DNA from 3 places in the Streptomyces sp. NPDC041200 genome. Region 3 is predicted to be linked to each of the others. Evidence: riboswitches for the same ligand, from Rfam matches in the RefSeq annotation. Region 3 holds a riboswitch; each other region holds the start of a gene.

Evidence for each region. A riboswitch is a leader RNA that binds a small molecule or an ion and turns the genes downstream of it on or off. The one in region 3 is predicted to bind cobalamin.
Region 1: linked by a shared signal. The riboswitch ahead of metE (5-methyltetrahydropteroyltriglutamate--homocysteine S-methyltransferase) and the one ahead of ACZ6CL_RS21965 (cobalamin biosynthesis protein) in region 3 are both predicted to bind cobalamin.
Region 2: linked by a shared signal. The riboswitch ahead of ACZ6CL_RS02530 (ribonucleoside-diphosphate reductase subunit alpha) and the one ahead of ACZ6CL_RS21965 (cobalamin biosynthesis protein) in region 3 are both predicted to bind cobalamin.

What each region holds. Positions count from the first base shown of each region.
Region 1 is NZ_JBVIZF010000030.1:35,760-45,955, forward strand. It holds gene ACZ6CL_RS35060 (APC family permease) at 1-1,332, shown strand, start outside; gene ACZ6CL_RS35065 (FG-GAP-like repeat-containing protein) at 1,409-2,125, opposite strand; gene ACZ6CL_RS35070 (winged helix-turn-helix transcriptional regulator) at 2,357-2,740, shown strand; cobalamin riboswitch at 2,808-3,031, shown strand; gene metE (5-methyltetrahydropteroyltriglutamate--homocysteine S-methyltransferase) at 3,197-5,515, shown strand; gene ACZ6CL_RS35080 (ABC transporter permease) at 5,631-6,419, opposite strand; gene ACZ6CL_RS35085 (ATP-binding cassette domain-containing protein) at 6,416-7,411, opposite strand; gene ACZ6CL_RS35090 (DUF4097 family beta strand repeat-containing protein) at 7,481-8,329, opposite strand; gene ACZ6CL_RS35095 (hypothetical protein) at 8,441-8,959, opposite strand; gene ACZ6CL_RS35100 (methylated-DNA--[protein]-cysteine S-methyltransferase) at 9,247-9,750, shown strand; gene ACZ6CL_RS35105 (2OG-Fe(II) oxygenase) at 9,803-10,196, shown strand, end outside.
Region 2 is NZ_JBVIZF010000001.1:519,945-530,140, forward strand. It holds gene ACZ6CL_RS02500 (HD-GYP domain-containing protein) at 1-545, shown strand, start outside; gene ACZ6CL_RS02505 (HD-GYP domain-containing protein) at 919-2,217, shown strand; gene ACZ6CL_RS02510 (tetratricopeptide repeat protein) at 2,529-3,515, shown strand; gene def (peptide deformylase) at 3,640-4,272, shown strand; gene ACZ6CL_RS02520 (hypothetical protein) at 4,286-4,600, opposite strand; gene ACZ6CL_RS02525 (ribonucleotide-diphosphate reductase subunit beta) at 4,746-5,777, opposite strand; gene ACZ6CL_RS02530 (ribonucleoside-diphosphate reductase subunit alpha) at 5,795-8,191, opposite strand; cobalamin riboswitch at 8,319-8,441, opposite strand; gene ACZ6CL_RS02535 (FGGY family carbohydrate kinase) at 8,556-10,025, opposite strand; gene ACZ6CL_RS02540 (histidine phosphatase family protein) at 10,153-10,196, shown strand, end outside.
Region 3 is NZ_JBVIZF010000009.1:191,762-201,957, reverse strand. It holds gene ACZ6CL_RS21990 (hypothetical protein) at 93-1,442, opposite strand; gene ACZ6CL_RS21985 (alpha/beta hydrolase) at 1,596-2,723, opposite strand; gene ACZ6CL_RS21980 (class II aldolase/adducin family protein) at 2,805-3,515, opposite strand; gene ACZ6CL_RS21975 (inorganic phosphate transporter) at 3,752-5,071, shown strand; gene ACZ6CL_RS21970 (hypothetical protein) at 5,087-5,317, shown strand; cobalamin riboswitch at 5,487-5,624, shown strand; gene ACZ6CL_RS21965 (cobalamin biosynthesis protein) at 5,767-6,729, shown strand; gene ACZ6CL_RS21960 (cobyric acid synthase) at 6,726-8,258, shown strand; gene ACZ6CL_RS21955 (putative cobaltochelatase) at 8,341-10,196, shown strand, end outside.

The sequences.
Region 1 (10,196 bases), on a different contig from region 3:
CTGTGGCATGTGGCCACCGCCTCCCACGTGGTCACCGACTGGTCGCAGGCGCTGACCGCCCAGCACAGCAACCCCCTGATCATGGTCGGTCTGGCGCTGGTGGTCTTCCCCAAGCTCGCCCTCGGCCTGTCCGGCTTCGAGACCGGTGTGGCGGTCATGCCGCACGTCCAGGGCGACCCCGGCGACACCGAGGAGCGGCCCACCGGCCGGATCCGGGACACCCGCAAGCTGCTCACCACCGCCGCGGTGATCATGAGCGGCTTCCTGATCTGCACCAGCTTCATCACCACCCTGCTCATACCGCAGGACGCGTTCAAGCCGGGCGGCCCGGCCAATGGACGCGCCCTGGCCTATCTCGCCCACGACTACCTGGGCTCGGCGTTCGGCACCCTCTACGACGCCGCCACCATCGGCATCCTGTGGTTCGCGGGCGCCTCCGCGATGGCCGGGCTGCTCAACCTCATGCCGCGCTATCTGCCCCGTTACGGCATGGCACCGCACTGGGCCCGCGCGGTCCGCCCGATGGTGCTGATCTTCACCCTGATCGGGTTCCTGGTGACCTGGATCTTCGACGCCGACGTGGACGCCCAGGGCGGCGCCTACGCCACCGGGGTGCTGGTCCTGATGACCTCAGCCGCCGTCGCCGTCACCATCGCCGCCCGCCGCGCCCGGCAGCGGGGCTGGACCATCGCCTTCGGGGCCATCTCCGTGGTCTTCGTCTACACCACGGCGGTCAACGTCGTGGAACGCCCCGACGGCGTCAAGATCGGCGCGTGTTTCATCGCGGGCATCATCGCGGTGTCCCTGCTGTCCCGGCTCGCCCGCGCCTTCGAGCTGCGGGTCACCGACATGGAGCTGGACGCCATGGCCGAGCGCTTCGTCCGGGACACCGCCACCCGCCGGATACGGTTCATCGCCAACGAGCCCGACAACCGCGACGCGGGCGAGTACCGCGACAAGACCCAGCAGATCCGGGCCGACAACGACATCCCGGCGGAAGAGGACCTCATCTTCGTCGAGGTCACCGTCCGCGACCCCTCCGACTTCGAATCCGCGGTACGGGTACGGGGCGAGGTGCTGCACGGCCGCTACCGCGTCCTGACCCTCGACGGCTCCAGCATCCCCAACTCGCTGGCCGCCCTGCTGCTGCACGTACGGGACGAGACCGGTTGCAGGCCGCACATCTACTTCGAGTGGACCGAGGGCAGCCCCTTCGCCCAGTTCCTGCGGTTCTTCCTGTTCGGCCAGGGCGAGGTCGCCCCCGTCACCCGCGAAGTCCTCCGCGAGGCCGAACCCGACCGGGCGCGCCGGCCTCACGTCCACGTCGGCTGAGTTCGGCTGAGCGCCGCAAACGCGCACCGGGCGCCGCCGGGGTCCTTGAGACCCGCGACGGCGCCCGGTGTGGTGGTCAGGAGCAGGGCTTGTAGAACTGCTTCCAGCCGTCGGTGGGCATGGCCGGGGGCTCGGCCCAGGACCCGGCCTCGCCGTACTTCTGGAACGCCTCGTAGTCGAAGTCCGCGAGGCCGCCGCCCGGCTTCGACAGCCGTACGTCGCGGTCCATCTGCCCGTCCCCGCCGTTGTTGCGGATCGCGAGGTCCGGGTAGCCGTCGTCGTTGTACTGGGCGATGGTGAGCTGCCTGGCCTCGCCGTGGTCCCCGATGTCGGAGTGCGTGGCTTCGGCGGACCCCAGGTCCGTCCGGTCCAGCGGGCCGGGACGGTATTCCGCGACGCGGGCCGTGTTGGGGTCGTCGCCGTCGGCCGGCTCGACGATGTTGACGACCATGTCCAGCGTGCCGTCGTTTTGGAAGTCGGCGACCGCGGCGGTCGCGGTCTCGCCCTTCTTGGCGCCGAGGAGGTCCTTGACGGGGAGCTTCTTGCCGAACGAGCCGTTCTTGGCGCCCCACTGGACCGTCATCTCGGTGCCGGTGTGCCCGGGGTTGGTGATCTTGTCCGGGTAGGTGTCGCCGTCGAGGTCACCGAGCAGCGTGGTCGCGTCGGCCAGGCACGGGGCCGACGCGTCGGTGGCGCTGCCGGACCGGTGTGCGCTGCCTGAGGCCGACGACTCGGCCGCCCCGGCCTGGTAACCGGCGACGGTCAGGGTCAGGGCGACGGCCGTGAGCGGCACGGCGATCAAACGTGAGCGCTTCCGAAGCATTGATGAACACCTTTCAGTTGCTGACGCCCCGTGAGATGAGCGCGCGTTGACGGAAGTTCACCCACGACCTCCGCGTTACCTGAATGTGTCATTCCATCGGTGACCCCGCAGGAGCCAGCGCTCTCTTGCGGTTACTGGGAAACCGTAGGAGAGTGAACAGCCGACCTGAAAGAACGCACTCTTCGGCGACTGAGGAACCTGATGGCGACCAAACAGCAGCTGAGCGGCCTGCCCGAGGACGCGGACCTGAGGCGCGCGGACTCCCTGGCGCGGGAGATCTTCTCGGACGTGGCCAACAAGTGGGCGCTCCTGATCATCGAGGCGATCGGCGAGCGCACCCTGCGCTTCAGCGAGCTGCGGAACGAGGTCGAGGGCGTCAGCCACAAGATGCTCACCCAGAACCTGCGCATGCTGGAGCGCAACGGCCTGGTCGACCGGAAGGTGTACCCCACCGTGCCGCCACGGGTCGAGTACACCCTCACCGAGCCGGGCCGGGCCCTGCGCACCACGGTCGACGCCATGTGCGGCTGGACCCACCAGTACCTCGGCCACATCGAGGACGCGCGCCACCGCTTCGGCGCCTGACCCTTTTGGTGGCCCACCTCACCCTCCGGATGGTGGACGGCCCTCTTCCCTCCGTCGCCGCACCCCCTAGGCTGGCCGGTGCAGCTGGTTCGCCCCGTCCGCCAGGCGGGACGCGTCGCAAGAGGGAACCCGGTGGGAATCCGGGACTGCCCCGCAGCGGTGAGCGGGAACGACCGCCGTCATGTGCACTGGGCCCGGCGAAACCGGGCCTGGGAAGCGACGGCCAGTAGGTGTCCTCCCCCGGAGGACGTGCCCGCGAGTCCGAAGACCTGCCAGTGGCCCGCGTACGAACCACTCGTGCGCGGCATCTCGGTGACCTCGAGGGCGGGTCGGCGTACCTACCAGGCGGATGACCGCGCTGTGCCGCGCGGGTCCGGTTCCGCCGGGTTCCGTCACCCTTCGCGCTCTCGTCCCGTCACCGGGATCTCAGGGATTCATCTCGCGAAGGAGATCTCCGTGACCAGCAAGACCGCGGCCGCGGCAGCACGGGCCACCGTGTACGGCTACCCCCGCCAGGGCCAGAACCGGGAACTGAAGAAGGCGATCGAGGGCTACTGGCAGGGCCGCGTCACCGCCGACGCCCTCCACGCCACCGCCGCCGAACTGCGCGCCACCACCTGGCGGCAGCTCTCCGCGGCGGGCGTCCACGAGGTGCCCACCGGCGACTTCTCGCACTACGACCACGTCCTGGACACCACCGTCATGGTCGGCGCGATCCCCGCCCGGCACCGCGCCGCCGTCGAGGCGGACGCCCTGGACGGCTACTTCGCCATGGCGCGCGGCACCCAGGACGTGGCGCCGCTGGAGATGACGAAGTGGTTCGACACCAACTACCACTACCTGGTGCCCGAGCTGGGCCCGGACACGGTGTTCGCGGCCGACTCCACCCAGCGCGTGGCGGAGCTGAAGGAGGCCCTGGCCCTGGGCCTGACCGCCCGGCCCGTCCTCGTCGGCCCGGTCACCTACCTGCTGCTCGCCAAGCCCGCCCCCGGGGTGGCCGCGGACTTCGACCCGCTCACCCTTCTCGACCGGCTGCTGCCGGTGTACGCCGAGGTGCTGGCCGACCTGCGCGCGACGGGCGCCGAGTGGGTGCAGCTGGACGAGCCCGCCCTCGTGCAGGACCGTACCCCGGCCGAGCTGAACGCCGCTGAGCGCGCGTACCGCGACCTCGGCGCCCTCGCCGACCGGCCGAAGCTGCTCGTGGCCTCCTACTTCGACCGGCTCGGCGACGCCCTGCCGGTGCTGGCCAAGGCCCCGGTCGACGGGCTCGCGCTGGACTTCACCGGGGCGGCGGCCGCCAACCTGGACGCGCTGGCCGCCGTCGGCGGACTGCCCGGCAAGCGCCTGGTGGCGGGCGTGGTCAACGGCCGCAACGTCTGGGTCAACGACCTGGAGAAGTCCCTGTCCACGCTGGGCACCCTGCTGGGGCTCGCCGACCGGGTCGACGTGGCCGCCTCCTGCTCCCTCCTCCATGTGCCGCTCGACGTGGCGGCCGAGCGGGACATCGAGCCGCAGATCCTGCGCTGGCTGGCCTTCGCCCGCCAGAAGACCGCCGAGATCGTCGCCCTCGCGAAGGGCCTCGCCCACGGCACCGACGCCATCGCCGGTGAACTCGCCACCAACCGCGCCGCCCTGGCCTCCCGCGCCGACTCGGCGATCACCCACGATCCGGCGGTACGGGCCCGCGCCGCCGCGGTCACGGAGGCCGACACCCACCGCTCCCAGCCGTACGGCGAGCGCGCCACGGCCCAGCGCGCCCACCTCCGCCTGCCGCTGCTGCCGACGACCACCATCGGCTCCTTCCCGCAGACCGGCGAGGTGCGTGCCGCCCGCGCCGACCTGCGGGCCGGGCGGATCGACACGGCCGGGTACGAGGAGCGGATCAAGGCCGAGATCCAGGAGGTGGTCAGCTTCCAGGAGAAGGCCGGACTGGATGTCCTGGTGCACGGCGAGGCCGAGCGCAACGACATGGTCCAGTACTTCGCCGAACAGCTCACCGGCTACCTGGCCACCCAGCACGGCTGGGTGCAGTCCTACGGCACCCGCTACGTCCGCCCGCCGGTGCTGGCCGGGGACATCTCCCGGCCCGAGCCGATGACGGTGCGCTGGACGACATACGCCCAGTCCCTCACCGACCGCCCGGTCAAGGGCATGCTCACCGGCCCCGTCACCATGCTCGCCTGGTCCTTCGTCCGCGACGACCAGCCGCTCGCCGACACCGCGCGCCAGGTCGCCCTGGCCCTGCGGGACGAGGTGGGCGACTTGGAGACGGCCGGAAGCTCGGTGATCCAGGTCGACGAGCCCGCGCTGCGCGAGACCCTTCCGCTGCGCGCCGCCGACCGCGCGGCGTATCTGGCGTGGGCCACCGAGGCCTTCCGGCTCAGCACGACCGGTGTGCGCCCGACCACGCAGATCCACACCCACATGTGCTACGCCGAGTTCGGGGACATCGTCCAGGCCATCGACGACCTCGACGCCGATGTCATCAGTCTGGAGGCGGCCCGCTCCCATATGCGGGTGGCGCGCGAACTGGCCGCCCACGGCTACCCGCGCGAGGCGGGTCCTGGCGTCTACGACATCCACTCCCCGCGTGTGCCGAGCACGGAGGAGGCGTCCGAACTGCTGCGCGCCGGGCTTGAGGCCATTCCCGCCGAGCGGCTGTGGGTCAATCCCGACTGCGGCCTGAAGACCCGCGGCTGGCCCGAGACCCGCGCCTCGCTGGAGAACCTGGTCGCCGCGGCCCGCACGGTCCGCGGTGAGCTGTCGGGGTCCTGACCCCGGACACCCGGGCGGGCCGGGGCGCCTCACGCCCCGGCCCGTTCCTGTCGGCTCGCAGCGCGCCGTACGGGAGCGCCGCGGCCCTGAGCACCGCCCACACCAGGTTCGCCGGTCAGCGCTTGGTGGTGCCGTTGAACAGCGAGCGCGACCAGAGGTAGCCGACCAGGGTGATCCCGGCGCACCAGGCGAGCGAGATCCAGCCGTTGTTGCCGATCTCCGAGCCGGAGAGCAGGCCGCGCAGGGTCTCGGTCATCGGTGTGAACGGCTGGTACTCGGCGAACCAGCGCAGGCCCGGCGACATCGAGTCGGCCGGGACGAACGCCGAGCCGAGGAACGGCAGGAACTGGATCAGCAGCGGCTTGTTGCTCGCCGACTCGACGGTCTTGGAGATCAGGCCGAGCGCCGCCGACAGCCAGGCCACCGCGAAAGCGATCGCCGCGAGCAGGCCGGCCACCGCCAGCCACTCGACCGGGTTCGCGTCCGGGCGGAAGCCGACCGCGATCGCCACGGCCACGACGAAGACCAGGCTCACCATCGTCGTGATGACGCTGCCGATGACATGGCCCGTCATGAACGACGAGCGCGTGATGTTCATGGTGCGGAAGCGGTTGATGATGCCCTCGGTCATGTCCTGGCAGACAGCGATCGAGGTCGACATCGAGCCGGACGCCACGCCCATGATGATGACGCCGGGCGTCAGATACTCCAGGTAGGCGTCCCGCCCGCCGCCCCCGGGGAGGCCGGCGCCGATCGAGCCCCCGAAGGCGTACACGAAGAGCAGCAGCATCATGACGGGCATCATGGCCGGGCCCAGGGACACGGCGGGGTAGCGGAGCGCGTGCTTGATGTTGCGCCGCAGCATCGTCATCGAGTCGTGCACGGCGTAGGTGAGGGTGCTCATCGCAGGGTCTCCTTGACGTGAAGCGGAGTGTCGGCGGTGCCGTCGCCGGTCAGGGCGAGGAACACGTCGTCCAGGTCGGGGGTGTGCACGGAGAAGTCGGCGGCCCGGGTCCCGGCGGCGTCGAGCCGGTCGAGCAGGGCGCGCAGCGCGTCGATCCCACCGTCGCCCGCCACGCGCAGGGCGAGGTTCTCGTCGTCGCGGGCCGCGTGGGGGAAGGCGGCGGCCGCGCGGTCGAACTCGGCGATGTCGTCGAACCGCAGTCGTACGTGGCTGCCGGGGATCTGCGCCTTGAGTTCGTCGGCGGTGCCCTCGGCGACGATCCGGCCGCCGTCGAGCACGGCGATCCGGTCCGCCAACTGGTCGGCCTCCTCCAGGTATTGGGTTGTGAGGAAGACCGTGGTGCCGCCCGCGACCAGCGAGCGCACCATCTCCCACATGGTGCGGCGGCTGCGGGGGTCGAGCCCGGTCGTCGGCTCGTCCAGGAAAATCACCTGCGGGTCGCCGACCAGCGTCATGGCGATGTCGAGCCTGCGCCGCATACCGCCGGAGAAGGTCGCGGCCCGCTTGTCCGCGACGTCCGCGATCCCGAACCGCTCCAGCAACTCCCGGGCGCGGGACCGGCCTTCGCGCTTACCGAGGCGCAGCAGGTCGGCCATGAGGAGCAGGTTCTCCTCGGCGGTGAGCAGATCGTCGAGCGCGGCGAACTGCCCGGTGACACCGATCGCGGCCCGTACCGCGTCCGCCGCGGTGGCGACGTCGTGGCCCGCGACCTGGGCCTGTCCGCCGTCGGCGGCGATGAGCGTGGACAGGATCTGCACGGCGGTGGTCTTGCCCGCGCCGTTCGGCCCGAGCAGGGCGAACACCGTGCCCGCGGGGATGCGCAGATCGATGCCGTCGAGAACGGTCTTGTCGCCGTACGCCTTGCGCAGACCGATGGCGGAGACGGCGGCGGGCGCGGGGCTCTTTGACGTCGGGCTCTTGGACGTGGGCATGACAGATGAAGGCATGGAGCCCTCCGATCGAAGGGTGAAGTGGCGGGAGGAGTACGGGCGCGGGGTGGCTCAGACGGCGGCGCGGCGGACGTCGATGTTGCCGTACCGGGTGCGGGCGCGGACCTGGACGGTGTCCTCGGTCTTCTCCGGGGTCTCGGACGCGGTGAGCGTGTTACGGACCTGCCCGGAGCCCGAGGTGACGTCGAGCCAGGCGGCCGTGCCCTCGCGGATGCCGACCTCGATGGCGCCGTAGGAGGTCTCCAACTGGACGGTGCCGCGCGCCACTTCGGCTACGCGCAGGGTGCCGTGGGCGGTGGTGGCGGTGACCGAGTCCTCGGCGCGCCGGATGTCGATGTCGCCGTTGGCGCCGCTCACCCGCAGCTCGCCGGTCACGGCGCCGACGGTCGTGGTACCGTGCGAGTTCTTGAGGACGGCGGGTCCGTCGACGAGGTTGACACGCAGGCTGCCGGAGCTGGTGGTGATCTCGGCCGCGCCGTCGACCCGGTCCACGGTGATCGAGCCGTGCGACGCGGTCAGCCGCAGCGGGCCGGTCGCGTCGAGGCGGACGTCACCGGACGAGGTCTTCACGCGGACCTCGCCGAGCCGCCCCTCGCCGAGCACCTGGGTCCAGGCGCCGGTCGCGTCGATGCGCGAGCCCGCGGGCAGTTCGACCGTCACGTCGACCGCGCCGGTGCGGCCGAGGCCGAACAGGTTGGGCTTGGGCGTCCTGACGGTCAGCATGCCACTCGCGTACGAGACCTCGGTCTGGTCGGCCGTACGCACGTCCAGGTCCTTCTTCGGGTCGCGGGGCCGCACCTCGACGACGGTGTCGGGGCGGTCGCCCGCCGTGAACTGGACGGAACCGGCCTCCACGTGCGCGGTGGCCGAGATGGGTTCGGGGGTGTCGAAAGTAGGCATGGCTGTCCCGTCCTCTTGGGTCTCGGAGACGTCCCCGCTGGTGGGACGTGGTGTGGGATGAAGCGGTGGAGTGAGGTGGTGTGGTGTGAAGTGGTACGGGCGGGGGTGCGGCTAGCGCACCCAGCCCGTGAAGCTCTGTCCCATGGTCTGGGTCTTCTCCGCCGTACGCGGCCGGCCGCCGCCGTCGACCGCGGCCGAAACGGCCCGTACCAGCCAGGCGTTGACCGACAGGCCCTCGCGGTTCGCGGCCTCTTCGGCACGGGCCTTGAGGTGGGCCGGAAGACGCAGGTTGACGCGGGCGGTGCCACCCTCGTCGCCGTCGGCGGGCGGCGCGGCCGTGAGCGGTTCGAGGGGCGCGGTGGCCGCCTCCGCGGGGCCGCGGTCGACGGGCGGCGGCGTCACCACGAAGTCGGGGTCGAGCCCGCGCAGCCGTACGTCGACCGAGCCGGGCGCCAGCTCGCGGGTGATCTCGGCCATCGCGGCGGAGAGCACGTTGAGCATGGCCAGCCGGGTCGCCGACTCCAGCGGCGCGGTGAGCCGCTCGGCCAGCGCGCGGGCATCGTCCCCTCCGGTTTCGGCGGCCACCGCGAGTTCGCGGCGGAGGGTGTCGACATACGGGGTGAGGTCCATGACGTCATGGTGGCACCACTATGGCGCCATGCGCAACCCCGAATGGCACCTCACCTCTGCCCAACCATCCTGACCTGGCGAAACGCACAGGGGACGACCTGAGCCATGGTGGCGCCATGGACACTCAAGCACCTGCAGGGCCACGACATGGCACCCACATGGCACCACCTGACGCCAGATGACACCAAGCCGCGCCACTGCCAACGTGATGTCCGAATACCGCCAGCATTCCGGGCCTCGACCCCCCATCGTTGACCGTGAACGAAAGAGCACGGGAGAGCACAGCGATGACCCTCTACACCACCGTGGACAGCCCCCTCGGCGAACTGCTGCTGGTGGGCGACGAGACACCGGACGGCATCACGCTGACCTCGCTGTCCATGCCCGGGCAGAAGAACGCCCCGGCCGTACGGCCCGACTGGCGCCACGCGCCCGGCGAGTTCACGGAGACCGCCCGGCAGCTGAGCGCCTACTTCGACGCCGGCCTCACCGTCTTCGACATCCCCTTCACGCCCGGCGGCACGGACTTCCAGCAGCGCGTGTGGCACGCGCTGGAGAAGATCCCCTACGGCACCACGATCAGCTACGGGCGGCTCGCCGAACGGCTGGACGTACCCCGTGGGCAGGTCCAGGCCGTGGGCGCGGCGATCGGTGCCAATCCGCTGCTGCTGGTGCGGCCCTGTCACCGGGTGATCGGCGCGGACGGGACCATGCGCGGCTATGCCGGAGGCGTCGAGCGCAAGGTGGCCCTCCTCACCCACGAGGGCGCGCTGCAACCGACCCTCATGTGACCCGCGCCGACAACCTGGACCCATCAGGGAAGGAAGAAGGCCGATGACCGTCATGACCGACACCACCCGCTCCCCACGCCAGGTGGGCGACCGCGTCGCGGCGGATGACTGGGCCGCGCTCACCGAGGAACTCAACGAGTACGGCAACGCGCTCACCGGCCCCGTCCTCACCGACGCCGAATGCCACCGCGTCGCCGGGCTGTACGACGATACGGAGCGCTTCCGCAGCACCATCGACATGGCCCGCTACCGCTTCGGGTGCGGCCAGTACCGCTACTTCACCCACGACCTCCCCGACCTGGTGCGCGAGCTGCGCGAGGCGTTCTACCCACGGCTGCTCCCCATCGCCCGCGACTGGGCCGGAAAGCTGGGCCGCCCGGCGCCGTGGCCGGACACGCTCGACGAGTGGCTGACGATGTGCCACGAGGCAGGGCAGGCCAAGTCCG
Region 2 (10,196 bases), on a different contig from region 3:
TCCTGCACGACGTGGGCAAGCTCGGCGTCCCCACCCGGCTGCTGCGCAAGAACGGCCCGCTGACCCCCGAGGAGCGCCGCGTCATCGAGCTGCACCCGGAATACGGCCACGAGATGGTGCGCGGCATCCGCTTCCTGGGCGAGGCGCGGACGGCCATCCTGCACCACCACGAGCGGCTGGACGGCAGCGGCTATCCGTACGGGCTGGCCGGTGCGCAGATCCCGGAGTTCGCGCGGGTGGTGGCGGTCGCGGACGCCTTCGACGCGATGACCTCGACGCGTACGTACAGCCGGGCCCGGCCGGTGGAGACGGCGGTCAAGGAGCTGAAGCGGTGCGCGGGCAGCCAGTTCGACGCCCGGATGGTGCGGGCCCTGGCCCGCGCCCTGGACCGCCACGGCTGGCACGCGGCGGTCACCGCGGACGCCCGCGCGGACGCCGCCGACGAGCGCGGAAACGTCCCGCCGCCCCCGCTCGTACGCGCCGCGGCGGCCGACGGCCCCGCGCCCCCGCCACCGCACCCCACCGACCCCGGCGGCACCTCATGACCCCGGCCAGGCGCCCCGGCCCGGACGGCGCGTGGTCCGGCGGACTCGGTGGTGCCTCGTGACCCCCGCCCGGCGCGGCGGTGCGCCAGGCCCCCGCGGCGTGGGCCCGCGCCTGCCGTCCGCCCGGAGGCGTAGCGGGGACGAGAACCCGGCGACGGATCGGGGCCCGGATCGGGTGCCGGGGCTGGGCCGGGATCGGAACGCGGCGGCGTGGGCGGCGAAAAGGCCGGGCGGGGGCGTGGGCCGCCCTGCCCCGGGTGTGCCTAGCCGCGCCGATGGGGTGTTCGGCGGCCTCGGGCGGCTCGCGGAGGCGCACGCGCGCGCGGTCCGGCGGGCGCGGGGGGCCCGGGACGGGGGCGCGGTGCGGGGGCCGGTGTCGCGGCGGGGCCGCAGAGCCATCCTCGGGGCGGTGTACGGGGCCGCCGGGGTGCTCGCCGTGGTGGCGCTCGCCTGGACGGAGTGGCACGGCATACGCGAGCCGGGGGCGGCGCTCGCCTTCGGGCTGCTCATCGCCCTCGGGGAAGCCATCCGGTGTTGCGACGCCCCGGCCGCGCTCCCGCGCGCGAGCGGGTCGCACGAGCAGCGCGGCGAGCCGGCGCCGCTCGCCGCCGCGAGTGCCCTCGGGTACGCCCTGCTGGGGCGTCTGGGCGGGGAGCCCACCAGCCATGGGGTGCTCCAGGTCGTCACCGTCGTCGTGGCGGCCTCTCTGACGGGCCTGGTGCCGCGCATGGCGCTCGGGCGCCCGGCCGACCCGGGCCACACCGCCCGGCGTGTGCTGACCGTGGGGTTCGCGGCCACCTGCTTCCAACCGTTGCACCACACCGGCCGGTTGGGCTCCTGGCTGGGGCACGGCCCCGCCCTCGTCGGCTACTTGCTGGGCGTACTGGCCCTGACCGCGCTGTGCGACGCGGTGCTCGCGGCCGCCCTGGCCCGTGCCCGCACCGGGTGGCCGTACGGGCCGCTGCTCCGCGACGAGCTGCGGGCGCTCGGCGGCATAGGGTCGGCGATCTGCGCGACCGGGGTGGTGATGGCGCTCACGGTGGCGGTCGCCGGGCTGTGGGCGCTGCCGGTGCTGGCGCTGCCGCCACTGCTGATCCAGTACTCGTTCCGCCGCTACGCCGCGATCCGGGCCACCTGCCGCCAGACCATCGCTTCCCTGGCCCGGTCGACCGAGATCGCCGGGTATACCCCGGTGGGCCACGCCCGCAAGGTGGCCGGGCTCAGCCGGGCGGTCGGCCGGGAGCTGGGGCTTTCCGAGCCCGCCCTGACTGTGCTGGAATACGCGGCGCTGATGCACGACATCGGGCAGCTGTCCCTGGTGGACCCGGTCCCGGCCGGGGCGACCGAGCCGCTGCCCCGCGCCGAGCAGCGCCGCATCGCGTTGCTGGGGGGTGCCGTGGTACGGCAGACGGGGGTGCCCTCGGAGGTCGCGCTGATCGTCGAACGGCAGGCGGACCCGTACCGCGAACAGCCGCTGTCCGCGCGTATCGTGCGCGCGGTGAACGCGTACACCGAGGCGGCGGGCGGCCCGGCGGCCGCGGGGCAAGGGGGAGCGGCCCCGCTGCGCGCCCTGGAGCGGCTGCGGCTCGCCACCGCGCGGGATTTCGATCCGGCGGTGGTCGAAGCGCTGGCGACGGTGCTGTCCCGCCCGGCGTACGACCGCCCCCGGTGAGGAACCCGGTGCGGGCACCCGGTGCGGAACCGGGTGAGGAATCCGGTCAGGAAACCGGTGAGGAATCGGTGAGTAACTAGGAACTCGCGGGTAATGAGCGGGTCTCCCAAGAGGCATGGTTGGATGCGAGAGAGGGGTGTCGGGCCGATGGCCGGTGGCAAGGAGGTGTGGTGGGCATCGTCTCCCGGCCGAAGGGTGAGGGGCTGGGCTGAGATGTCCGCGGATGTGTGGCAGGTTGTCTTCCAGGGAGGGCGACGCCGTCCGCGTAAGGCTCTGGTACGGGACTACTTCGATACCGGCAGGCGGGAATCGTGAAGATCTTCGGCAAGGTACGGCACCGGCCGTCCGCCTCATGGCGGCAGGCCACGGACCGTGCGTTCACGCTCATCGGCGACGGCCGGTACGAGGACGCGGGCGCGCTGCTGACCCGCGCAGCCGACCTGGAGCCGTGGCTGTCGGAGTCCTGGTTCAACCTCGCGCTGCTGCACAAGTTCCGGCACGACTGGGAGCAGGCCCGGGCCGCCGGGCTGCGCGCGGTCGCGCTGCTGGACCGCGAGGCGGGTGCCCCCGACTGGTGGAACGTGGGCATCGCCGCGACCGCCCTCCAGGACTGGCCGCTGGCCCGCCGCGCCTGGCAGGCGTACGGGCTGAAGGTGCCCGGCGAGGCGTCCGCGTCCGGTGAGCCGCTCGGCATGGACCTGGGCAGCGCGGCGGTGCGGCTGTCGCCGGAGGGCGAGGCCGAGGTGGTGTGGGGCCGCCGCCTGGACCCGGCCCGCATCGAGGTGCTGTCGATCCCGCTGCCGTCCTCCGGGCGGCGCTGGGGCGAGGTGGTGCTGCACGACGGCGTCCCGCACGGTGAGCGGGTGACCTCCGCGGGCCCGGCCTACCCCGTCTTCGACGAGATCGAGCTGTGGGCGCCGTCCCCGGTGCCGACCTGGGTGGTGCTGCTGGAGGCGGCCACCGAGGCCGACCGGGACGCCCTGGAGCGGCTCGCGGCGGACGCGGGCTTCGCCGCCGAGGACTGGTCGTCGTCGGTGCGGCTGCTGTGCCGCTCCTGTTCGGAGAGCCGCATGCCGAGCGACGAGGGCGAGGGCGAGCACCTGGACCCGCACGACCACAGCGAGCCCGGCCACCCCGGCCCGCTGGGGCACCGTACGGCGGGCTCGGGCTCGCTGTGGGTCGCCGAGCGCGAATGCGGCATCGCGGCCCCCAGCGGGCTGGTGCGGGGGCTGCTGGACGGCTGGGTCGCCGACAGCCCGGACACCCGGGAGTGGCGGGACCTGGAAGAGGTCTGCTGAAGACCCCCTCTGCTGAAGACTTCTGCTGAAGGCCCGGAATGGGCCGCTGATCCCCCTCCCGTCCGGGCGGGCCGTACCCTGTAGGGCGACGCATCAGGGTTTGAAGGAAGGCGTACGGCGGACGATGTCGCAGCAAGGGACCACGAGGCAGCAGGTGGACGACGAGTTCGTCGTGGACACGGAGGACTGCGAGGAGCGCGAGCAGGCGTACCGCGAGCGCGGCACCGCCCGCCCGATCACCGTCGTCGGCAATCCGGTGCTCCACAAGGAGTGCCAGGACGTCACCGCGTTCGACGACAAGCTCGCGGCGCTGATCGACGACATGTTCGCCAGCCAGCGCGCGGCGGAGGGCGTCGGCCTGGCCGCCAACCAGATCGGCGTCGACCTCAAGGTCTTCGTCTACGACTGCCTGGACGACGAGGGCGTACGCCACGTCGGCGTGGTCTGCAACCCGGTCGTGGAGGAGCTGCCCGCCGACCGCCGCGTCCTGGACGACTCCAACGAGGGCTGCCTGTCGGTCCCCACCGCCTACTGCGAGCTGGCCCGCCCGGACTACGCGGTGGTCCGCGGCCAGGACGCCGAGGGCAACCCGATCGCGGTCCGCGGCACCGGCTACTTCGCCCGCTGCCTCCAGCACGAGACCGACCACCTCCACGGCTACCTCTACATCGACCGCCTCTCCAAGCGCGACCGCAAGGACGTGCTCCGGCAGATGGCAGAGGGCACCCCCCGCTACGAGACGGTCCCCAACGACTGACCTCGGGAGCGGGTCAGGAGCCGTTCGCCGCCTGGGGGTAGTACTGCGCGACGTACGTCCAGCGTGCTGCCCCGAGGACGACGAACACCACGGGCGGCGCCAGCCACCAACGGCTGAGCGCCCCCTTCCGGACCGGAAGCGCCGCGAGCAGCAGGGTCACGATCCCCACGAGGACCACGACGAACGACGCCGTCTCGATGCCGGTGAGCGTGTTCTCATCCCAGGCGCCCCCGGGCTCCGTCACCAGCGCCCAAAAGGCGAAGTAGACGTTGACGAGGTTCGCGAGAACCAGGACCGCCGCACCGGCCCACCGAAGAAAGCCGGTCACTCCAGGGCCCTCCGCGCGTCCTTCACGTTGCCTTCGTAGGCCCTACCGTAGCCCGCGCGCCGAGGCGGTGTTGACGAGGTCGTCAACGACGACACGGCCGCGCTCCAAAGAGAGCGCGGCCGTGGGCCGGAAGCGGGGGCGACGGTCAGAAGTCGTCGTCGAAGGAGACCGAGCCTTCGACCGCTACCTGGTAGGCCGAGGCGCGGCGTTCGAAGAAGTTGGTCAGCTCCTGGACGTCCTGCAGCTCCATGAAGGAGAACGGGTTCTCGGAGCCGAAGACCGCGGGGAAGCCGAGGCGCCGCAGGCGCTGGTCGGCCACGCACTGCAGGTACTCGCGCATCGACGCGGTGTTCATGCCCGGCAGGCCGTCGCCGCACAGGTCGTGGGCGAACTGGAGTTCCGCCTCGACGGCCTCCTTCAGCATGTCGGTGACCTGCTGCTCCAGCTCGTCGTCGAAGAGGTCGGGCTCTTCCTCGCGGACGGTGTCCACGACCGAGAAGGCGAACTCCATGTGCATGGACTCGTCGCGGAACACCCAGTTGGTGCCGGTCGCCAGCCCGTGCAGGAGGCCGCGCGAGCGGAACCAGTAGACGTAGGCGAAGGCGCCGTAGAAGAACAGGCCCTCGATGCACGCCGCGAAGCAGATCAGGTTGAGCAGGAAGCGGCGCCGGTCGGCCTTGGACTCCAGCCGGTCGATCTTCTCCACCGAGTCCATCCAGCGGAAGCAGAACTCCGCCTTCTCCCGGATGGAGGGGATGTTCTCGACCGCCGCGAAGGACGCCGCCCGGTCGTCCGGGTCGGGGAGATAGGTGTCCAGCAGCGTCAGATAGAACTGGACGTGCACGGCCTCCTCGAAGAGCTGCCGCGACAGGTACAGCCGCGCTTCGGGGGAGTTGATGTGCTTGTAGAGCGTCAGCACCAGATTGTTGGACACGATCGAGTCGCCGGTCGCGAAGAACGCCACCAGTCGGCTGATCATGTGCTGCTCACCGGGGGAGAGCTTGGCGAGGTCGGCGACGTCCGAGTGGAGGTCGACCTCTTCCACGGTCCAGGTGTTCTTGATCGCGTCCCGGTAGCGGTCGTAGAACTGCGGGTACCGCATCGGCCGCAGGGTCAGCTCGAACCCGGGGTCGAGCAGGTTCTTGGTGCTGTCCGTCGCGGTGTTCGCGGTGGTCATCTCGGATGCGGTGGGCATTACTGACAGGCCTCGCAGGACTCGGGGTTTTCCAGGGAGCAGGCGACCGCGTCGGCCTCGGCGGGCGTCGCTTGAGCGGGGACGGCGGCCGTGGCGGCGCCACCGCGGGCGCTCTGGGCGATCCGGGTCGCCGGGCGCGAGCGCAGGTAGTACGTGGTCTTGATGCCGCGCTTCCAGGCGTACGCGTACATCGAGCTGAGCTTGCCGATGGTCGGCGCGGCCATGAAGAGGTTCAGCGACTGGCTCTGGTCGAGGTACGGCGTACGGGCCGCCGCCATGTCGATCAGGGCGCGCTGCGGGACCTCCCACGCGGTCCGGTACAGGTCGCGGACGTCCGCGGGCACCCAGGAGAGGTCCTGGACCGAGCCGTTGGCCTCGCGCAGCGCGTCACGGGTCTGGGCGTCCCAGACGCCGAGCTTCTTCAGGTCGTTCACCAGGTAGTTGTTGACCTGGAGGAACTCACCGCTGAGCGTCTCGCGCTTGAAGAGGTTGGAGACCTGCGGCTCGATGCACTCGTACACGCCCGCGATGGAGGCGATGGTGGCGGTCGGCGCGATCGCCAGCAGCAGCGAGTTCCGCATGCCGGTCGTCGCCATCCGCTGCCGCAGCGCCTCCCAGCGCTCGGGCCAGGTGGCCTGGGCGTCGTTGTAGTGGTCCGGGTGGAGGACGCCGCGCGCGGTGCGGGTCTCGGCCCAGGCCGGGTGCGGGCCGTGGCGCTCGGCGAGGTCGCAGGACGCCTCGTACGCGGCGAGCATGATGCGCTCGGAGATCCGCGTGGACAGCGCCTGCGCCTCGGACGAGTCGAACGGCAGCCGCAGCCGGAAGAAGACGTCCTGGAGGCCCATCAGGCCGAGCCCCACCGGACGCCAGCGGGAGTTGGAGGCCCCGGCCTCGTCGGTGGGGTAGAAGTTGATGTCCACCACGCGGTCGAGGAAGGTCACGGCGGTGCGGACGGTGCGGTCCAGCCGCTCCCAGTCCATCTCCCCGTCCTCCCCCAGGTGGGCGGCGAGGTTGACCGAGCCGAGGTTGCAGACGGCGGTCTCGCCGTCGTTGGTGACCTCCAGGATCTCGGTGCACAGGTTGGAGGAGTGGACGACCCGGCCCGGCTCGGCGGTCTGGTTGGCGGTGCGGTTGGCGGCGTCCTTGAACGTCATCCAGCCGTTGCCGGTCTGCGCGAGGGTGCGCATCATCCGGGAGTACAGCTGGCGCGCCGGGACCTGCTTGAGCGCCCGCCCCTCGGCCTCGGCCTTCCGGTACGCGGCGTCGAACTCGTCGCCCCACAGGTCGACCAGCTCGGGCGCGTCCGCCGGGGAGAACAGCGACCAGTCGGCGTCCGCCTCGACCCGGCGCATGAACTCGTCCGGGATCCAGTGCGCGATGTTGAGGTTGTGGGTGCGGCGGGCCTCTTCGCCCGTGTTGTCCCGCAGCTCCAGGAACTCCTCCAGGTCCGCGTGCCAGGTCTCCAGGTAGACACAGGCCGCGCCCTTGCGCCGGCCGCCCTGGTTGACGGCGGCCACGGAGGCGTCGAGCGTGCGCAGGAACGGCACGATGCCGTTGGAGTGCCCGTTGGTGCCGCGGATCAGTGAACCGCGGGCGCGGATGCGGGAGTACGACAGACCGATGCCGCCCGCGTGCTTCGAGAGGCGCGCCACCTGGTGGTAGCGGTTGTAGATCGAGTCCAGCTCATCCAGCGGCGAGTCCAGCAGGTAGCAGGAGGACATCTGCGGGTGCCGGGTGCCGGAGTTGAACAGCGTGGGGGAGCTGGGCAGGTACGACAGCGTGCTGGTCATCCGGTACAGCTCGGCGACATCGGCCAGCGCCCGTGCCGACTGGTCCTCGGCGAGCCCGCAGGCCACGCGCAGCAGGAAGTGCTGCGGGGTCTCGATCACCTGACGGGTGATCGGGTGGCGCAGCAGATAGCGGCTGTGCAGGGTGCGCAGCCCGAAGTAGCCGAAGCGGTCGTCCGCGCCGTCGGCCAGCGCCTGGTCGACCAGCGCGTCCAGGCGGGCGGCGTGGGTGGTCACGAACTCGGCGGTGGAGTCGGCGATCAGGCCCTCGCGGTGGCCCACGGCGACAGAGGCCGAGAAGGAGTCCGCGCCCTGCCCGGCCGCCTCCTCGGCGATCGCGCGGGTCAGCAGCCGCGCGGCGAGCTTGGAGTACTCCGGCTCCTCACCGATCAGCCCGGCCGCGGCCTCGGTCGCCAGGGAACGCAACTCCGCCTCGTCCGAACCGGGGTGGCGGCCGCGCAGGGCGGCGGCCGCGACCCTGCCGGGGTCGGTGGCGGGCAGGTCGGCGGTGAGCGCGGTCAGGGTACGCAGCAGGGCGGTCCCGGGCGCGTCGGCCGCTGCCGTGGTGTCCGCTGCCTCTGAGACCGGATCGGCGGGCGCGATGGTCACTGAAGTGTTCTCCCTCGCTCGGCTGGGGGCCTGCGAGGGCGGTGCGCGATGGCCGCTTACGGGCATGCCGATTCCGCTTCAGGGCACACCGCGCAGCGTCCATCGACCCAACCCGCGAGGCCCGGACGTATGCAGACGGCCGTCGGCAGGTCATCGGACTCACGGGTACGCGAAAGCGCACCCGTACACCGTTGCGGGACAGTTCCGGATTCCCACCGGATTCCCCTGCGGCGACAGCGAGCACGAGCATACATCTTGTGTCGCGCTGCGCACGTACCCCCAGATGTTGTGTCGTCAGCTGGGTGGATTCGCATAGATGTGCTAGTCGCGTCAGGCTTTGGCCGCGTTGGAATCCCAGGGAAAACTAGCTCGCCGGGCCGCTCGTCCGCCATTCGTCCAGGGCACGGGCGAGGCGGTCGCGGTAGCCCGCGTAGCCGTCCTCGTACGCGCCGCGAAGCTCCGCCCGGGGCTCGACGGTACGGGACGCGGAGCGCCAGTGAGGGGCGTCCACGGGGTCGCCCAGCGACCGCCAGGCGACCGCGGCCGCGCCGCGCGCGCCGACTTCCGGCTCGTCCGGAAGGGCCACGGGGTGATCAATGACATGCGCGAAAATCTCCGTCCACGCGGCGGAGCGCACGCCCCCGCCGCACAGCGCGAGCCGCCCCGAGAGCCCGGCCGCCTCCAGGCAGTGGCGGGCCGCGTAGGCGATGGCCTCGCATACGGCCCGTACGGCGTCGGCACGGGTGGTGGCGAGACCGAGGCCGTCCAACCGGCCCTGGGCGGCGGGCTCCACGAAGGGGGCGCGCTCCCCGGCGCCGGACAGGAAGGGCAGCGCGGTCACTCCGTTCGCGCCCGGCGGGCTCTGGCCGAGCAGGGTGTCCAGTTCGGCCGTGGTCGTCCCTGTGAGATCGAGCACCCAGCGCAGGGCGGCGGTGCCGACCATGGCGGGCATCGCGCGCAGCCAGCGGTCCGGGTCGGGGACGCACAGCCACATTCCGGCCGGATCGGCGGCCGGGTCCACCACGGCGCGATCGGTGAGCACCTGACAGGCCAGCGTGGTGCCGACGATGAGCAGCCCGTCGCCCACGTCCCGCACCCCGCTGCCGATGGCGCACGCCGGAAGGTCGTACGGGCCACAGACGAGGGGGAGTCCGGGCGGCAGCCCGGTCAGCCGAGCCCCCTCGTCGTCCAGCGCGAGGACGGTGCCGGGTGCGGCGGGCGGGGGCAGCAGCCGGGCGTGGTCGCCCAGCCCGCACAGCTCCAGCGCGGCGGGCACGTACGTACGGGTGGTGACGTCGAGGAACGGGAGGGAGGCGTCCGAGGCGTCCACGGTGATGACACCGGTCAGCCGCTGGGCCACCGCGTCCACGCAGTACCCCGCGACCGACGCCCGCTCCAGCGCCGCCGGTTCGTGCTCGGCCAGCCAGCGCAGCAGCGGGGCGTGGCAGCCGGGGAACAACCCGGAGCCGGTGAGGGCGTAGAGGGCGGCGAGCGTGCCGTCGGTGCGCCAGCGGGCGACGGTACCGGCTCCCCGGCCGTCCAGCCAGGAGATCGGCGGACGCACCGCCCGGCCCGCCTCGTCGCGCAGCCACAGCCCGTCGCCCTGGCCGGTGAGCGCGAGCGCGGCGGGCGGCCCGGGGAGCGCCGCGGCGACCTCGCGCACCACCTCGGCGACCGTGCGCAGCACGTCCTCCAAGTCTTGTTCGACCAGGCCACCGGGCAGCCGGTCAAGTCGGCTGGGGCGGGCGGCGGAGGCGAGGGCGGTCCCGTCGCGGCCGAAGGCCACGGCCTTGGTGACCGAGGTGCCGACATCCACTCCGATGATCGCGCGCATGGCCTGTTGCCCTCCGGAACCTCGGTGTCCCTTCACATAAGCGATGCTAGATTTAACACCAGAGACGTGATGAGGCAATGGTCCAGGCGCTGGTCCAGGCACTGGCCGACACGCAGGGGAGCCCCGGATGACCGCCCGACTGCTGCTCGTACGCCACGGAGAGACCGTGTG
Region 3 (10,196 bases):
GGCGGGCAACCGGTTTTTCCCTGGGGTCCGCAGGCCTCCCCTGTCCCGCGGACGCCACCTCTCAGCGTTCAGGTCAGTGATCAGGTCAGTGATCAGACGCCGCCCGTGTGGACCTGGAAGGCCGCCCGGCGCACCGCCTTGGCGAGGGCCGGGTCGGGGTGCGCGGCGGCCAGCGCCACCAGCACCTGCACCGTACGGGGGTGGCCGACGGCCCGTACCTCCGCCAGCAGCGCGGGCACCGTGCCCTGCACCGCGGACTCCAGATGGCGCACCAGCAGCGGGCTCTCGCCGTGGTCGGAGATGGCCGCGGCGGTGTCCACCCACAGCCAGGTGGCCTCCTCGCGGGTGAGCACGTCCAGCGCGTCCTCGGGGTCGGCGCCCTCGTGCTCGGCGAGCCACAGCAGCGCGTACGGCCGCAGGCACGATTCGTCCACGACGGCCCGCACCGCGGGCTCGGCGGGCGCCCCGGCGACCCGCAGCGCCTCGAACGCGAGCCCGCGCAGCAGGGCGTCGTCGCCGCGCGCGGCGTCCAGCAGTTCGGTGATGGCGCTGCCCACCGGGCGCGCGGCGAGCCAGGCCCGGTACTCGGCGCGGGCGGGTCCGGGGGTGAGGCCCGCGCAGCCGCGCAGCATGTCGGCGGCGGGGTGCTCGATGTTCCCGGCGGGGCTCTGGGCGGCCACGCAGATCTGCTCCAGCTTGACCCACACCGCCCAGTTGCCGAGCGCGGTGAGGACGGCGTCGCCTTCGAGGACGGTGAGCGCCCCGACCGAGGCGAGGGCGTCCAGGGCCCAGCCGAGCAGGGCTTCCAGCGCGTCGTCGTCGTCGACGGCCTCCGCCCGGTCCCCGGGATCCGGGGTCTCGGTGGGGTCGGCGTCCTCCGGCGCGGCCACCCCGTACGGCACCTCGCAGCGCTCGGTGCGCAGCTCGGCGACCCGCTTGCGCAGCATGTCCAGCAGCGTGGAGATCTGCACCGGGCCCGCGGACAGCTGGAGCAGCGGAAGCAGCTGCGGTACGGCCTCGATCACCTCGGCGACGGCCGCGGGCTCGGCGGTGTCCGGGGCGGGGCTGGCCAGCGACCAGGCGTCGAGCAGGGCGACCCAGCCGCGCAGCACCGCGCTGTCGTCGCGGTCCCAGGCCTGGAGCCGCCAGCCGGGGCGGGCGGTGCCGCCGTGCAGATCGACGAGTCCGACGAGCCGGGCCCGGTCCCAGTCGGTCCGCACCTCCTCGGCGCTGCGCCCGAGCGCGGCGGCGGCGCGGGCGGCGGCCTCGTCGGTGAGGACCCCGAGGGAGTCGTCCTCGGCGGCGGCCCAGCGGGCCACCTCCACGGCCCCGACCAGCCCCGCACGGGCCTGCCGGGCCAGCTCCGGGCGGGGCGGCGTGCCCTCGGGCGGGCGTGGCGCCGGCCGGGAGCGGTTCGGCGCGGGCCGCGGGGCGGTGGCCATCGGCCGCTGGCGGACGAGTCGGAGCCGGGAGTCGCGCGGAGTACGGGACGTCACAGAAGCAGTCTCGCCGTTGACGGCCCGAAAGCCCAATCGGCACCCGTCCGGCGGTCGCCCGGGCGGGATTCCCACGGCTAGCCGTGGGCCCTGGAGCCCCTAGATGAGCGGGGTGAGGAAGCGGCGCAGGGCCTCCTCGTACCCGCGCGGGTCGGCGTTCCACATGGCGGCGTGCGGGGCGTGTCGCACCGGGTGAAGCGTCACCAGCTCGGGCCGGGCGGCGGCGAATTCACGCGACGCGTCCCAGGGCGCGAGGGTGTCGCCGGGGCCGTGCACGATGAGCGTGGGCACCCGCAGGCTCTCGGGGTCGGCCGCCTCCGCGAGCTTGCTGTCGTGGAGCCCGGTGCGCCCTTCCGCGGCCCGTACGGCGAGCGGGAGCAGGACGGCGGGGGTGCGGCGCGCCGCCGCGAGGGCACGCAGGGTGGCCCGCCAGTCGAGCACCGGGGAGTCCAGGACGATGCCGCTGAGCCGGTGCCGCAGTGCGGAGTTGGCGGCCGCGTGCAGGGCCATGGAGGCGCCGGTGGACCAGCCGTGCAGGACGACGCTCTCCGCCCCGTAGCGGACCGCGTAGCGGATGGCGGCGTCGAGGTCGCGCCACTCCGTCTCGCCGAGGTGGCCGATGCCGTCGGGCGGGCGCGGGGCGCCGGGGTCGCCGCGGTACGCGAGGTCGAGCACCGGGATCCGCAGCCGGTGCAGCAGCGGCATGACGACCATGGGGTGTTCGCGGGTGGTACCGAGGCCATGGGTGGTGATCACCCAGGTGGTGCGCTCGCCGGGCAGGAACCAGGCGGGCAGCGGCCCGAGTTCGCCGGGGACGTCGACATCGGCGTGCTCGATGCCGAGCGCGTCCCGCGGGTTGCCGAGGTACACCTGCGGGGTGAGCCGCACCCGGGTGCCCGCGTCGAGGGTGCCGTGGGTGACCCGCTCCAGGCGGCGTACGACGCAGTCGGCGGGGTGCGCGACGTCCTCGTCCACCGCCCCGACGACGGCGTGGCACCCGCGGCCGACCACGCCGTAGGTACCGGGGCGCAGCGAGGCGAGCGAACGGGTGAGGGTGATCCGGCCGTCGCCGGTGGCGTGCACGGTGAGCGGCGGCTCGTTCGGCAGCGGCCGGTCGGGCGCCGGTTTCAGCGCAGCGTCGGTGACGTACCGGCCCGCCGCCACCGCGGCCGCGCCGACACCCAGCAGAGTGGTGGCGGCAGCGACCGCCGTTGTCCGCACACGCATCCCTCCCAGTGTGGGCGGGGAGCGGCGGACCGGCCAGTGGGATGGGCTGTTTCGGGCCCCTGTCGCCGGACGGTGTCTGCGCTACCGCTGGGCGGTGTCCCCGGTGGGCTGCTGGCCGTAGCCGCTGAGCTTGGCCGCCGCGCGCTCCAGCTCGGCGGGTGGGATGAGGGTCGGGGTGCGGCCGGGAATGGCGGCCGCGGCCAGCCAGACCTGGCACATCCACTCCAGCTGGGCGGTGCGGTCGTACGCCTGGTCGAGCGTCGCTCCGTAGACGACCGTGCCGTGGTTGCGCAGCAGACAGCCGGAGCGGTCGCGCAGCGCGTGCAGCATGGTTTCGGCCAATTCATCGGTGCCGTAGAGCGCGTAGTCGGCGACCCGGACCGGTCCGCCGAGGGCGGCGGCCATGTAGTGGATCGCGGGCAGTTCATCGACGAGCGTGGAGACCGCTGTGGCGTGAACGGCATGGGTGTGGACGATGGCCGAGGCCTCGTCCGTGTGACGGTAGACGGCGAGGTGCATGGGCAGCTCACTGGTGGGCGCGAGTGTGCCCAGCACCTGTCGGCCATCGAGGTCGACGCCGACCGCGTCACGCGGGCCGAGCCGGTCGTACGGGACGCCGCTCGGGGTCACCAGGACGGTGTCGCCGACCCGCGCCGAGACGTTGCCCGAGGTGCCGACGACGAGTCCGTCGGCGGTGGTTCTGCGGGCCGTCCGCACTACATGCGTCCATGCCTGCCGCAGGGGCTGGGTCAGCCTCGGCTGTGGCCGTCGCGCCGATCGCGGCTCCGTCACGGGCCCTCACCTCCGGGCGCGATCCTTCCATAGGAACACCACTCCGGGTGGACTACAGGAGGTTGATGTATGGACTTCAAATTCCGTGTGGCACACGGGAGTACGGTCGAAAACCAGCCGTTCTCACGCCCCCGCGTTCGCGTCACCGTGAAGCCCGCCTCAGTTCATCTCCCGTTCACCCAGTTTCCCTACGTTCACCGTGCACTGACCGCCCTCCGAACTGATTGACCGGGTGTATGGAACACATCACGCTTCTCATCGGGATCGTGATCATCACGGCCTTGGTGTTCGACTTCACGAACGGCTTCCACGACACGGCCAACGCCATGGCCACCACCATCTCCACGGGAGCCCTCGGCCCCCGGGTCGCGGTGGCGATGTCGGCGGTCCTCAACCTCGTCGGCGCCTTCCTCTCCGTGGAGGTCGCCAAGACCATCTCCGGCGGAATCATCGACGAGGGCTCGGGAATCCAGCCCGAAGTGATCTTCGCGGGGCTGGTCGGCGCGATCCTCTGGAACCTGGTGACCTGGCTGGCCGGTCTCCCGTCCAGCTCCTCGCACGCCCTCTTCGGCGGCCTCATCGGCGCCACCGTGGTCTCCGTCGGTATGGACGGGGTCAACGGCGACGCGGTCGTCATGAAGGTCCTCATCCCGGCCCTGGCCGCGCCGGTCGTGGCGGGCATCGCCACGGTGGTCGCCACCCGGCTCACCTACCGGCTGGCCAACAACCGGGCCGAGGAGGACACCGCGAAGGGCTACCGCGCCGGGCAGATCGCCTCGGCCGCCCTGGTCTCCCTGGCCCACGGCACCAACGACGCGCAGAAGACGATGGGCGTCATCACCCTCGCGCTGGTCACCGGCGGCGTCATCGCACCGGACTCCGACCCGCCCATGTGGGTGATCGTCTCCGCCGGTCTCGCGATCGCGCTCGGCACCTACCTGGGTGGCTGGCGCATCATCCGCACCATGGGCAAGGGCATCACCGACATCCAGCCGCCGCAGGGCTTCGCCGCCCAAACCGGCGCCGCGACCGTCATCCTGGCCTCCTCCCACATCGGCTTCGCGCTGTCGACCACGCAGGTCTGCTCGGGCGCCGTGATGGGCGCGGGCGTCGGCCGCAAGGGTGGCGTGGTGCGCTGGTCCACCGCGGGCCGCATGGTCGTCGCGTGGGCGCTGACCCTTCCGGCCGCCGGTCTGGTGGCCGCAGCCGCGGCGCTGCTGGCCGACCAGGGCAGCTGGGGCGTCACCGCGGTCGCCGTCCTCGCGGTGCTGGGCTGCGGTGTCATCTGGGCGCTCTCGCGCCGCAAGCCGGTGGACGCCAGCAACGTCAACGAGCCGGGTGCGGAGTCCACCGAGCGGGTCGGCGTCGTCACCGCCGCCGTGCGGTCGGTGGCCCCGCCGCCCGCCGGAAAGACCGCCTCCGCCGCCTCCGCCACGTCCGCCACGTCCGCCGGGACGACCGGGTCGGCCGGGTCGGCCGGATCCGGCACCGACGGCGACGCTTCGTCCGAATCCGCACCCACCCCCGCCACCGCGGGAACCGGTTCCACCAGCTGACAGGGAGCACACGCAATGGACATCGACTGGGCGGCCCTCGGCCAGGTCTTCAGCATCAGCCTCGCGGTGACGGTCGGCGTCGTAGGGGTCTTCACCCTGGGCATCATCGGCACCTCCCGTACGGCCCAGCCGCAGCCCCAGGCGGCCGCGGGCGGCGCGTCCCCGGTTGCGCGCACCGGCGCGTACGCCTGTTTCGCGGTGTGCGCCGCGGTGGTGGCGTACGGCATCTATCTGATCGTGGCCTGAGGCCACGGAAGGCCGCGGGGCGGTGGGTGCCGATCGGCGCCCACCGCCCCGCGGTCGTTGCCGCGTGTGCGCCTGTGGGTCTCCGCACACTCTGGCATCGCAGGTCAAATGCGAGTTGACGGCCATTCGCACCCCATGGTGGACTTCCCGAGCCAAACGGCGGCAGGAGAGGAAGCCGGTGAGAATCCGGCGCGGTCCCGCCACTGTCACCGGGGAGCGCTCTCCCTCACCGCAAGGGGTCACGGCCGTCCGTCACGGAGGAGGGCTGGAAGACCGGGAGAGCCGCGGATCCGGGAGCCAGGAGACTTTCACCGCCGGTCACGTCGAGCCAGGGCGCGGACCCTGAGTGAGGACATACCGCCATGCCCGGCATCGCCACGCCGTCAGCTCCATCTGTCCATATGCTCGGCGGCGGTCCCCGCCGCAGAGGCGTGACGGCGGTCTGAAGGATGCGTGCCGACCACGCCTCGTACGCGTGCGGCGCCGCACTCGGCTTCCTCCTCGATCTCGCCGCGGGCGATCCGCGCCGCGGCCATCCGGTGGCCGCGTTCGGGCGCACCGCCGCGGCCGTCGAGCGGCGGCTGTGGCGTGACCACCGCGGTTCCGGGGCGCTGCACACCGCGCTGTGCGCGGGCGGCGCGGCCGCCGGTGCCGCGCTGCTGGCCCGTACCGTACGCACCCTCGTAAGGCCGCGCCGTACAGCCGATGTCGCGCTGACCGCCGCCGCCACCTGGTCCGTGCTGGGCGGCACCTCGCTGGTGCGGGAGGCCCGGGCCATCGGTGACGCGCTGGCCGCCGGGGACGCCGACGCCGCGCGGGAGCGGCTGCCGCATCTGTGCGGACGGGATCCGCAGGCGCTGGACGAGCAGCAGATCGCCCGGGCGGTCGTCGAGTCGGTGGCCGAGAACACCTCGGACGCGGTGGTGGGCGCGCTGGTGTGGGGGGCCGTGGCCGGAGTGCCGGGGCTCGTCGGCTTCCGCGCCGTCAACACACTGGACGCCATGGTGGGCCACAGGTCGGCCCGCTACCGCCGGTTCGGCTGGGCGTCCGCCCGGCTGGACGACGCCGCGGGCTGGCCGGGCGCCCGTCTCACGGCCGCCCTGGTCACTGTGGCCGGATCCGATCCGCGTGGCGCGTGGCGCGCCTGGCGCGAGGACGGCGGACGCCACCCGAGCCCCAACGCGGGCCCGGTGGAGGCGGCGTTCGCGGGCGCGCTGGGCGTCCGGCTGGGCGGCACGCTGGCGTACGGGGGCCGGGTCGAGCACCGGCCCGTACTGAATCCGGGCGGCCGTCCCGTGACGGCGGCCGACATCCCGCGGGCGATCAGCCTCTCGCGGCGGGTGGCGGCGCTCGCTCTGCTCATCACCGCCGCGGGCCGGTCCGCGGTCGGCCAGGAAAGGGTGAATCGATGACCCTGGGAGGCGGACTGCTCGTCGCGGGGACGACCTCGGACGCCGGTAAGAGCGTCGTCACGGCGGGCATATGCCGCTGGCTGGCGCGCAAAGGGCTCCGGGTCGCCCCGTTCAAGGCGCAGAACATGTCGCTCAACTCCTTCGTCACCCGCGACGGCGCCGAGATCGGGCGGGCCCAGGCCATGCAGGCGGCCGCCGCGCGCGCCGAACCGAGCGCCCTGATGAACCCGGTCCTGCTGAAGCCGGGCAGCGACCGCAGCAGCCAGGTGGTGCTGCTCGGCAAGCCCGTCGGGGAGATGAGCGCGCGTGGCTACCATTCCGAGCGGCGGCGCGAAGGGCTGCTGGAGACCGTCACCGAGTGCCTGAGCGAGCTGCGGCGCACCCATGACGCGGTGATCTGCGAGGGCGCGGGCAGCCCGGCCGAGATCAATCTGCGCCGTACCGACATCGTCAACCTGGGCCTGGCCCGCTCCGCCGGACTGCCGGTCGTCGTGGTCGGGGACATCGACCGCGGCGGCGTCTTCGCGTCCTTCTTCGGTACGACCGCGCTGCTGTCCCGCGAGGACCAGCGGCATATCGCCGCCTATGTGGTGAACAAGTTCCGCGGCGATGTGAGCCTGCTGGAACCCGGTCTGGACATGCTGCGCGACCTCACCGGGCGGCCGACCGTCGGCGTGCTGCCGTACGCGCACGGCCTCGGCATCGACGAGGAGGACGGGCTGCGCGTCTCGCTGCGCGGCACGGTGCGCGAGAGCGTCGTCGCACCGCCGCACGGCGCGGACGTGCTGCGGGTCGCGGTGGCGGCCGTCCCGCTGATGTCCAACTTCACCGACGTGGACGCGCTGGCCGCCGAGCCGGGCGTGATCGTGCGCTTCGTGGACCGCCCGGAGGAGCTGGCCGACGCCGACCTGGTTGTGCTGCCGGGCACCCGGGGCACCGTGAAGGCACTGGAGTGGCTGCGGACGCGCGGTCTCGCCGACGCGATCGCCCGGCGGGCCGCGGAGGGGCGGCCGGTGCTCGGCATCTGCGGCGGCTTCCAGGCGCTCGGCTCCGCGATCGAGGACGAGGTCGAGTCGAAGGCCGGGACGGTCGCGGGCCTCGGGCTGCTGCCCGTACGGGTCCGTTTCGCCACGGGGAAGACCCTGGCCCGGCCGGTGGGCGAGGCGCTGGGCGAACGGGTGGAGGGCTACGAGATCCATCACGGGGTCGCCGAGCTGCTCGACGGCGGCGACGAACCCTTCCTGGACGGCTGCCGGGTGGGCTCGGTATGGGGCACGCACTGGCACGGCTCGCTGGAGAGCGACGGCTTCCGCCGGGCCTTCCTGCGGCGGGTCGCTCAGGCGTCGGGCCGGGCGTTCGTACCCGCGCCGGACACCCGCTTCGCGGAGCTGCGCGAGGAGCAGCTGGACCGGCTGGGCGATCTGATCGAGGAGCACGCGGATACGGACGCGCTGCTGAGGCTCATCGAGGGCGGCGTACCGGACGGGCTGCCCTTCGTGCCGCCCGGGGCGCCGGGAGGGACAGATTGAGCACACCGGAACGACCGGGACGACCGGAACGACCGGCATCACCGGCACGCGACCGCGCACGCACCGTAGGAGGTACCCGAGCATGACCACCACTGCCTACCCGTTCACCGCGGTCGTCGGAATGGACGACATGCGGCTCGCCCTGCTCCTCAACGCCGTCTCACCCGCCGTGGGCGGTGTGCTGGTGCGCGGTGAGAAGGGCACGGCCAAGTCGACGGCCGTGCGCGCGCTGTCCACGCTGCTGCCGCCGGTCGACGTCGTCCCCGGGTGCCGCTTCTCGTGCGATCCGGCCGCGCCCGACCCGGACTGCCCGGACGGACCGCACGAGACCGCCACCGGGGACGCGCGCGCCGCGCGGATGGTGGAGCTGCCGGTCGGCGCCTCCGAGGACCGTCTCGTCGGGTCGCTGGACATCGAGCGGGCGCTGTCGGACGGGGTCAAGGCGTTCGAGCCGGGGCTGCTCGCCGACGCGCACCGCGGGGTGCTGTACGTCGACGAGGTCAACCTGCTGCATGACCACCTGATCGACCTCCTGCTCGACGCGGCCGCCATGGGCGCCTCCTATGTGGAGCGCGAGGGCGTCTCCGTACGGCACGCCGCGCGCTTCCTTCTGGTGGGCACCATGAACCCGGAGGAGGGTGAGCTGCGGCCGCAGCTGCTGGACCGCTTCGGGCTCACCGTCGAGGTCACGGCGTCGCGGGACACCGAGGAGCGGGTCGAGGTGGTGCGCCGCAGGCTGGCGTACGACGAGGACCCGGCCGGGTTCGCGGCGCGCTGGGCGCGCGAGGAGGGCGAGCTGCGGGACCGCATAGCCGCGGCGCGTGCCCTGCTGCCCGCCGTCCGGCTGGGCGACCGCGCGCTGCGGCAGATCGCGGCGGTGTGCGCGGCGTTCGAGGTGGACGGGATGCGCGCGGACATCGTGACGGCGCGTACGGCGACGGCGCTGGCCGCCTGGGCGGGCCGGACGGACGTACGGACCGAGGACGTGCGGCAGGCGGCGCTGCTGTCGCTCCCCCACCGGCGGCGGCGGGCGCCGTTCGACGCGCCGGGGCTGGACGAGGACAAGCTGGACGAGGTGCTGCGGCAGTTCGAGGACGAGGAGCCGGAGCCCGAGCCGGAGGCCTCTGAGCCTGATGAGGGCCCCGATGACGACCCCGACGGGCCGGGCGGACCCGGCGGCGGTTCCGGCGGCGGAGACGGCCCGGACGGGCCCGGCGGCGGCCGTCCGCAGGACGGCGGGCAGGAGCAGGCGCCGCCGCCCGGCGCGCCGGAGCCGTCCATCCCCGAGCAGCGGTCGGCCGAACCCGAGGCGGCCGGAGCCGACGCCGAGCCCTCCGCGTCCGAGGAGGGCGGCGGGGCCGGTGGTGGCGGCGCCGAGCGGGCGGCCGTGGGCGCCGCGGAACCGTTCCGGACCCGGCGGCTGGACGTACCGGGGCTCGGTGAGGGCGCCGCGGGACGGCGGTCGCGCGCCCGCACCGCGCACGGCCGCACCGCCGGTGCGCGCCGCCCCCAGGGGACGCTGACATCGCTTCATCTGACGGCGACGGTACGGGCCGCCGCCCCGCATCAGCACAGCCGCGGGCGGCGCGGCCCGGGGCTGCTGGTGCGCCGGGACGATCTGCGGGAGGCGGTGCGGGAGGGCCGGGAAGGCAATCTCGTGCTGTTCGTCGTGGACGCGTCGGGGTCGATGGCCGCCCGTAAGCGCATGGGCGCGATCAAGGGCGCGGTGCTGTCGCTGCTGCTGGACGCCTACCAGCGGCGGGACAAGGTCGGTCTGATCACCTTCCGGGGGACGGGCGCGGACGTGGCACTGCCGCCCACCTCGTCGGTGGACGCGGCCGCCGCCCGGCTGGAACAGCTGCCGACCGGCGGCCGCACCCCGCTCGCGGCGGGGCTGCTGAAGGCCCGCGAGGTGTTGCGGGTGGAGCGGCTGCGGGA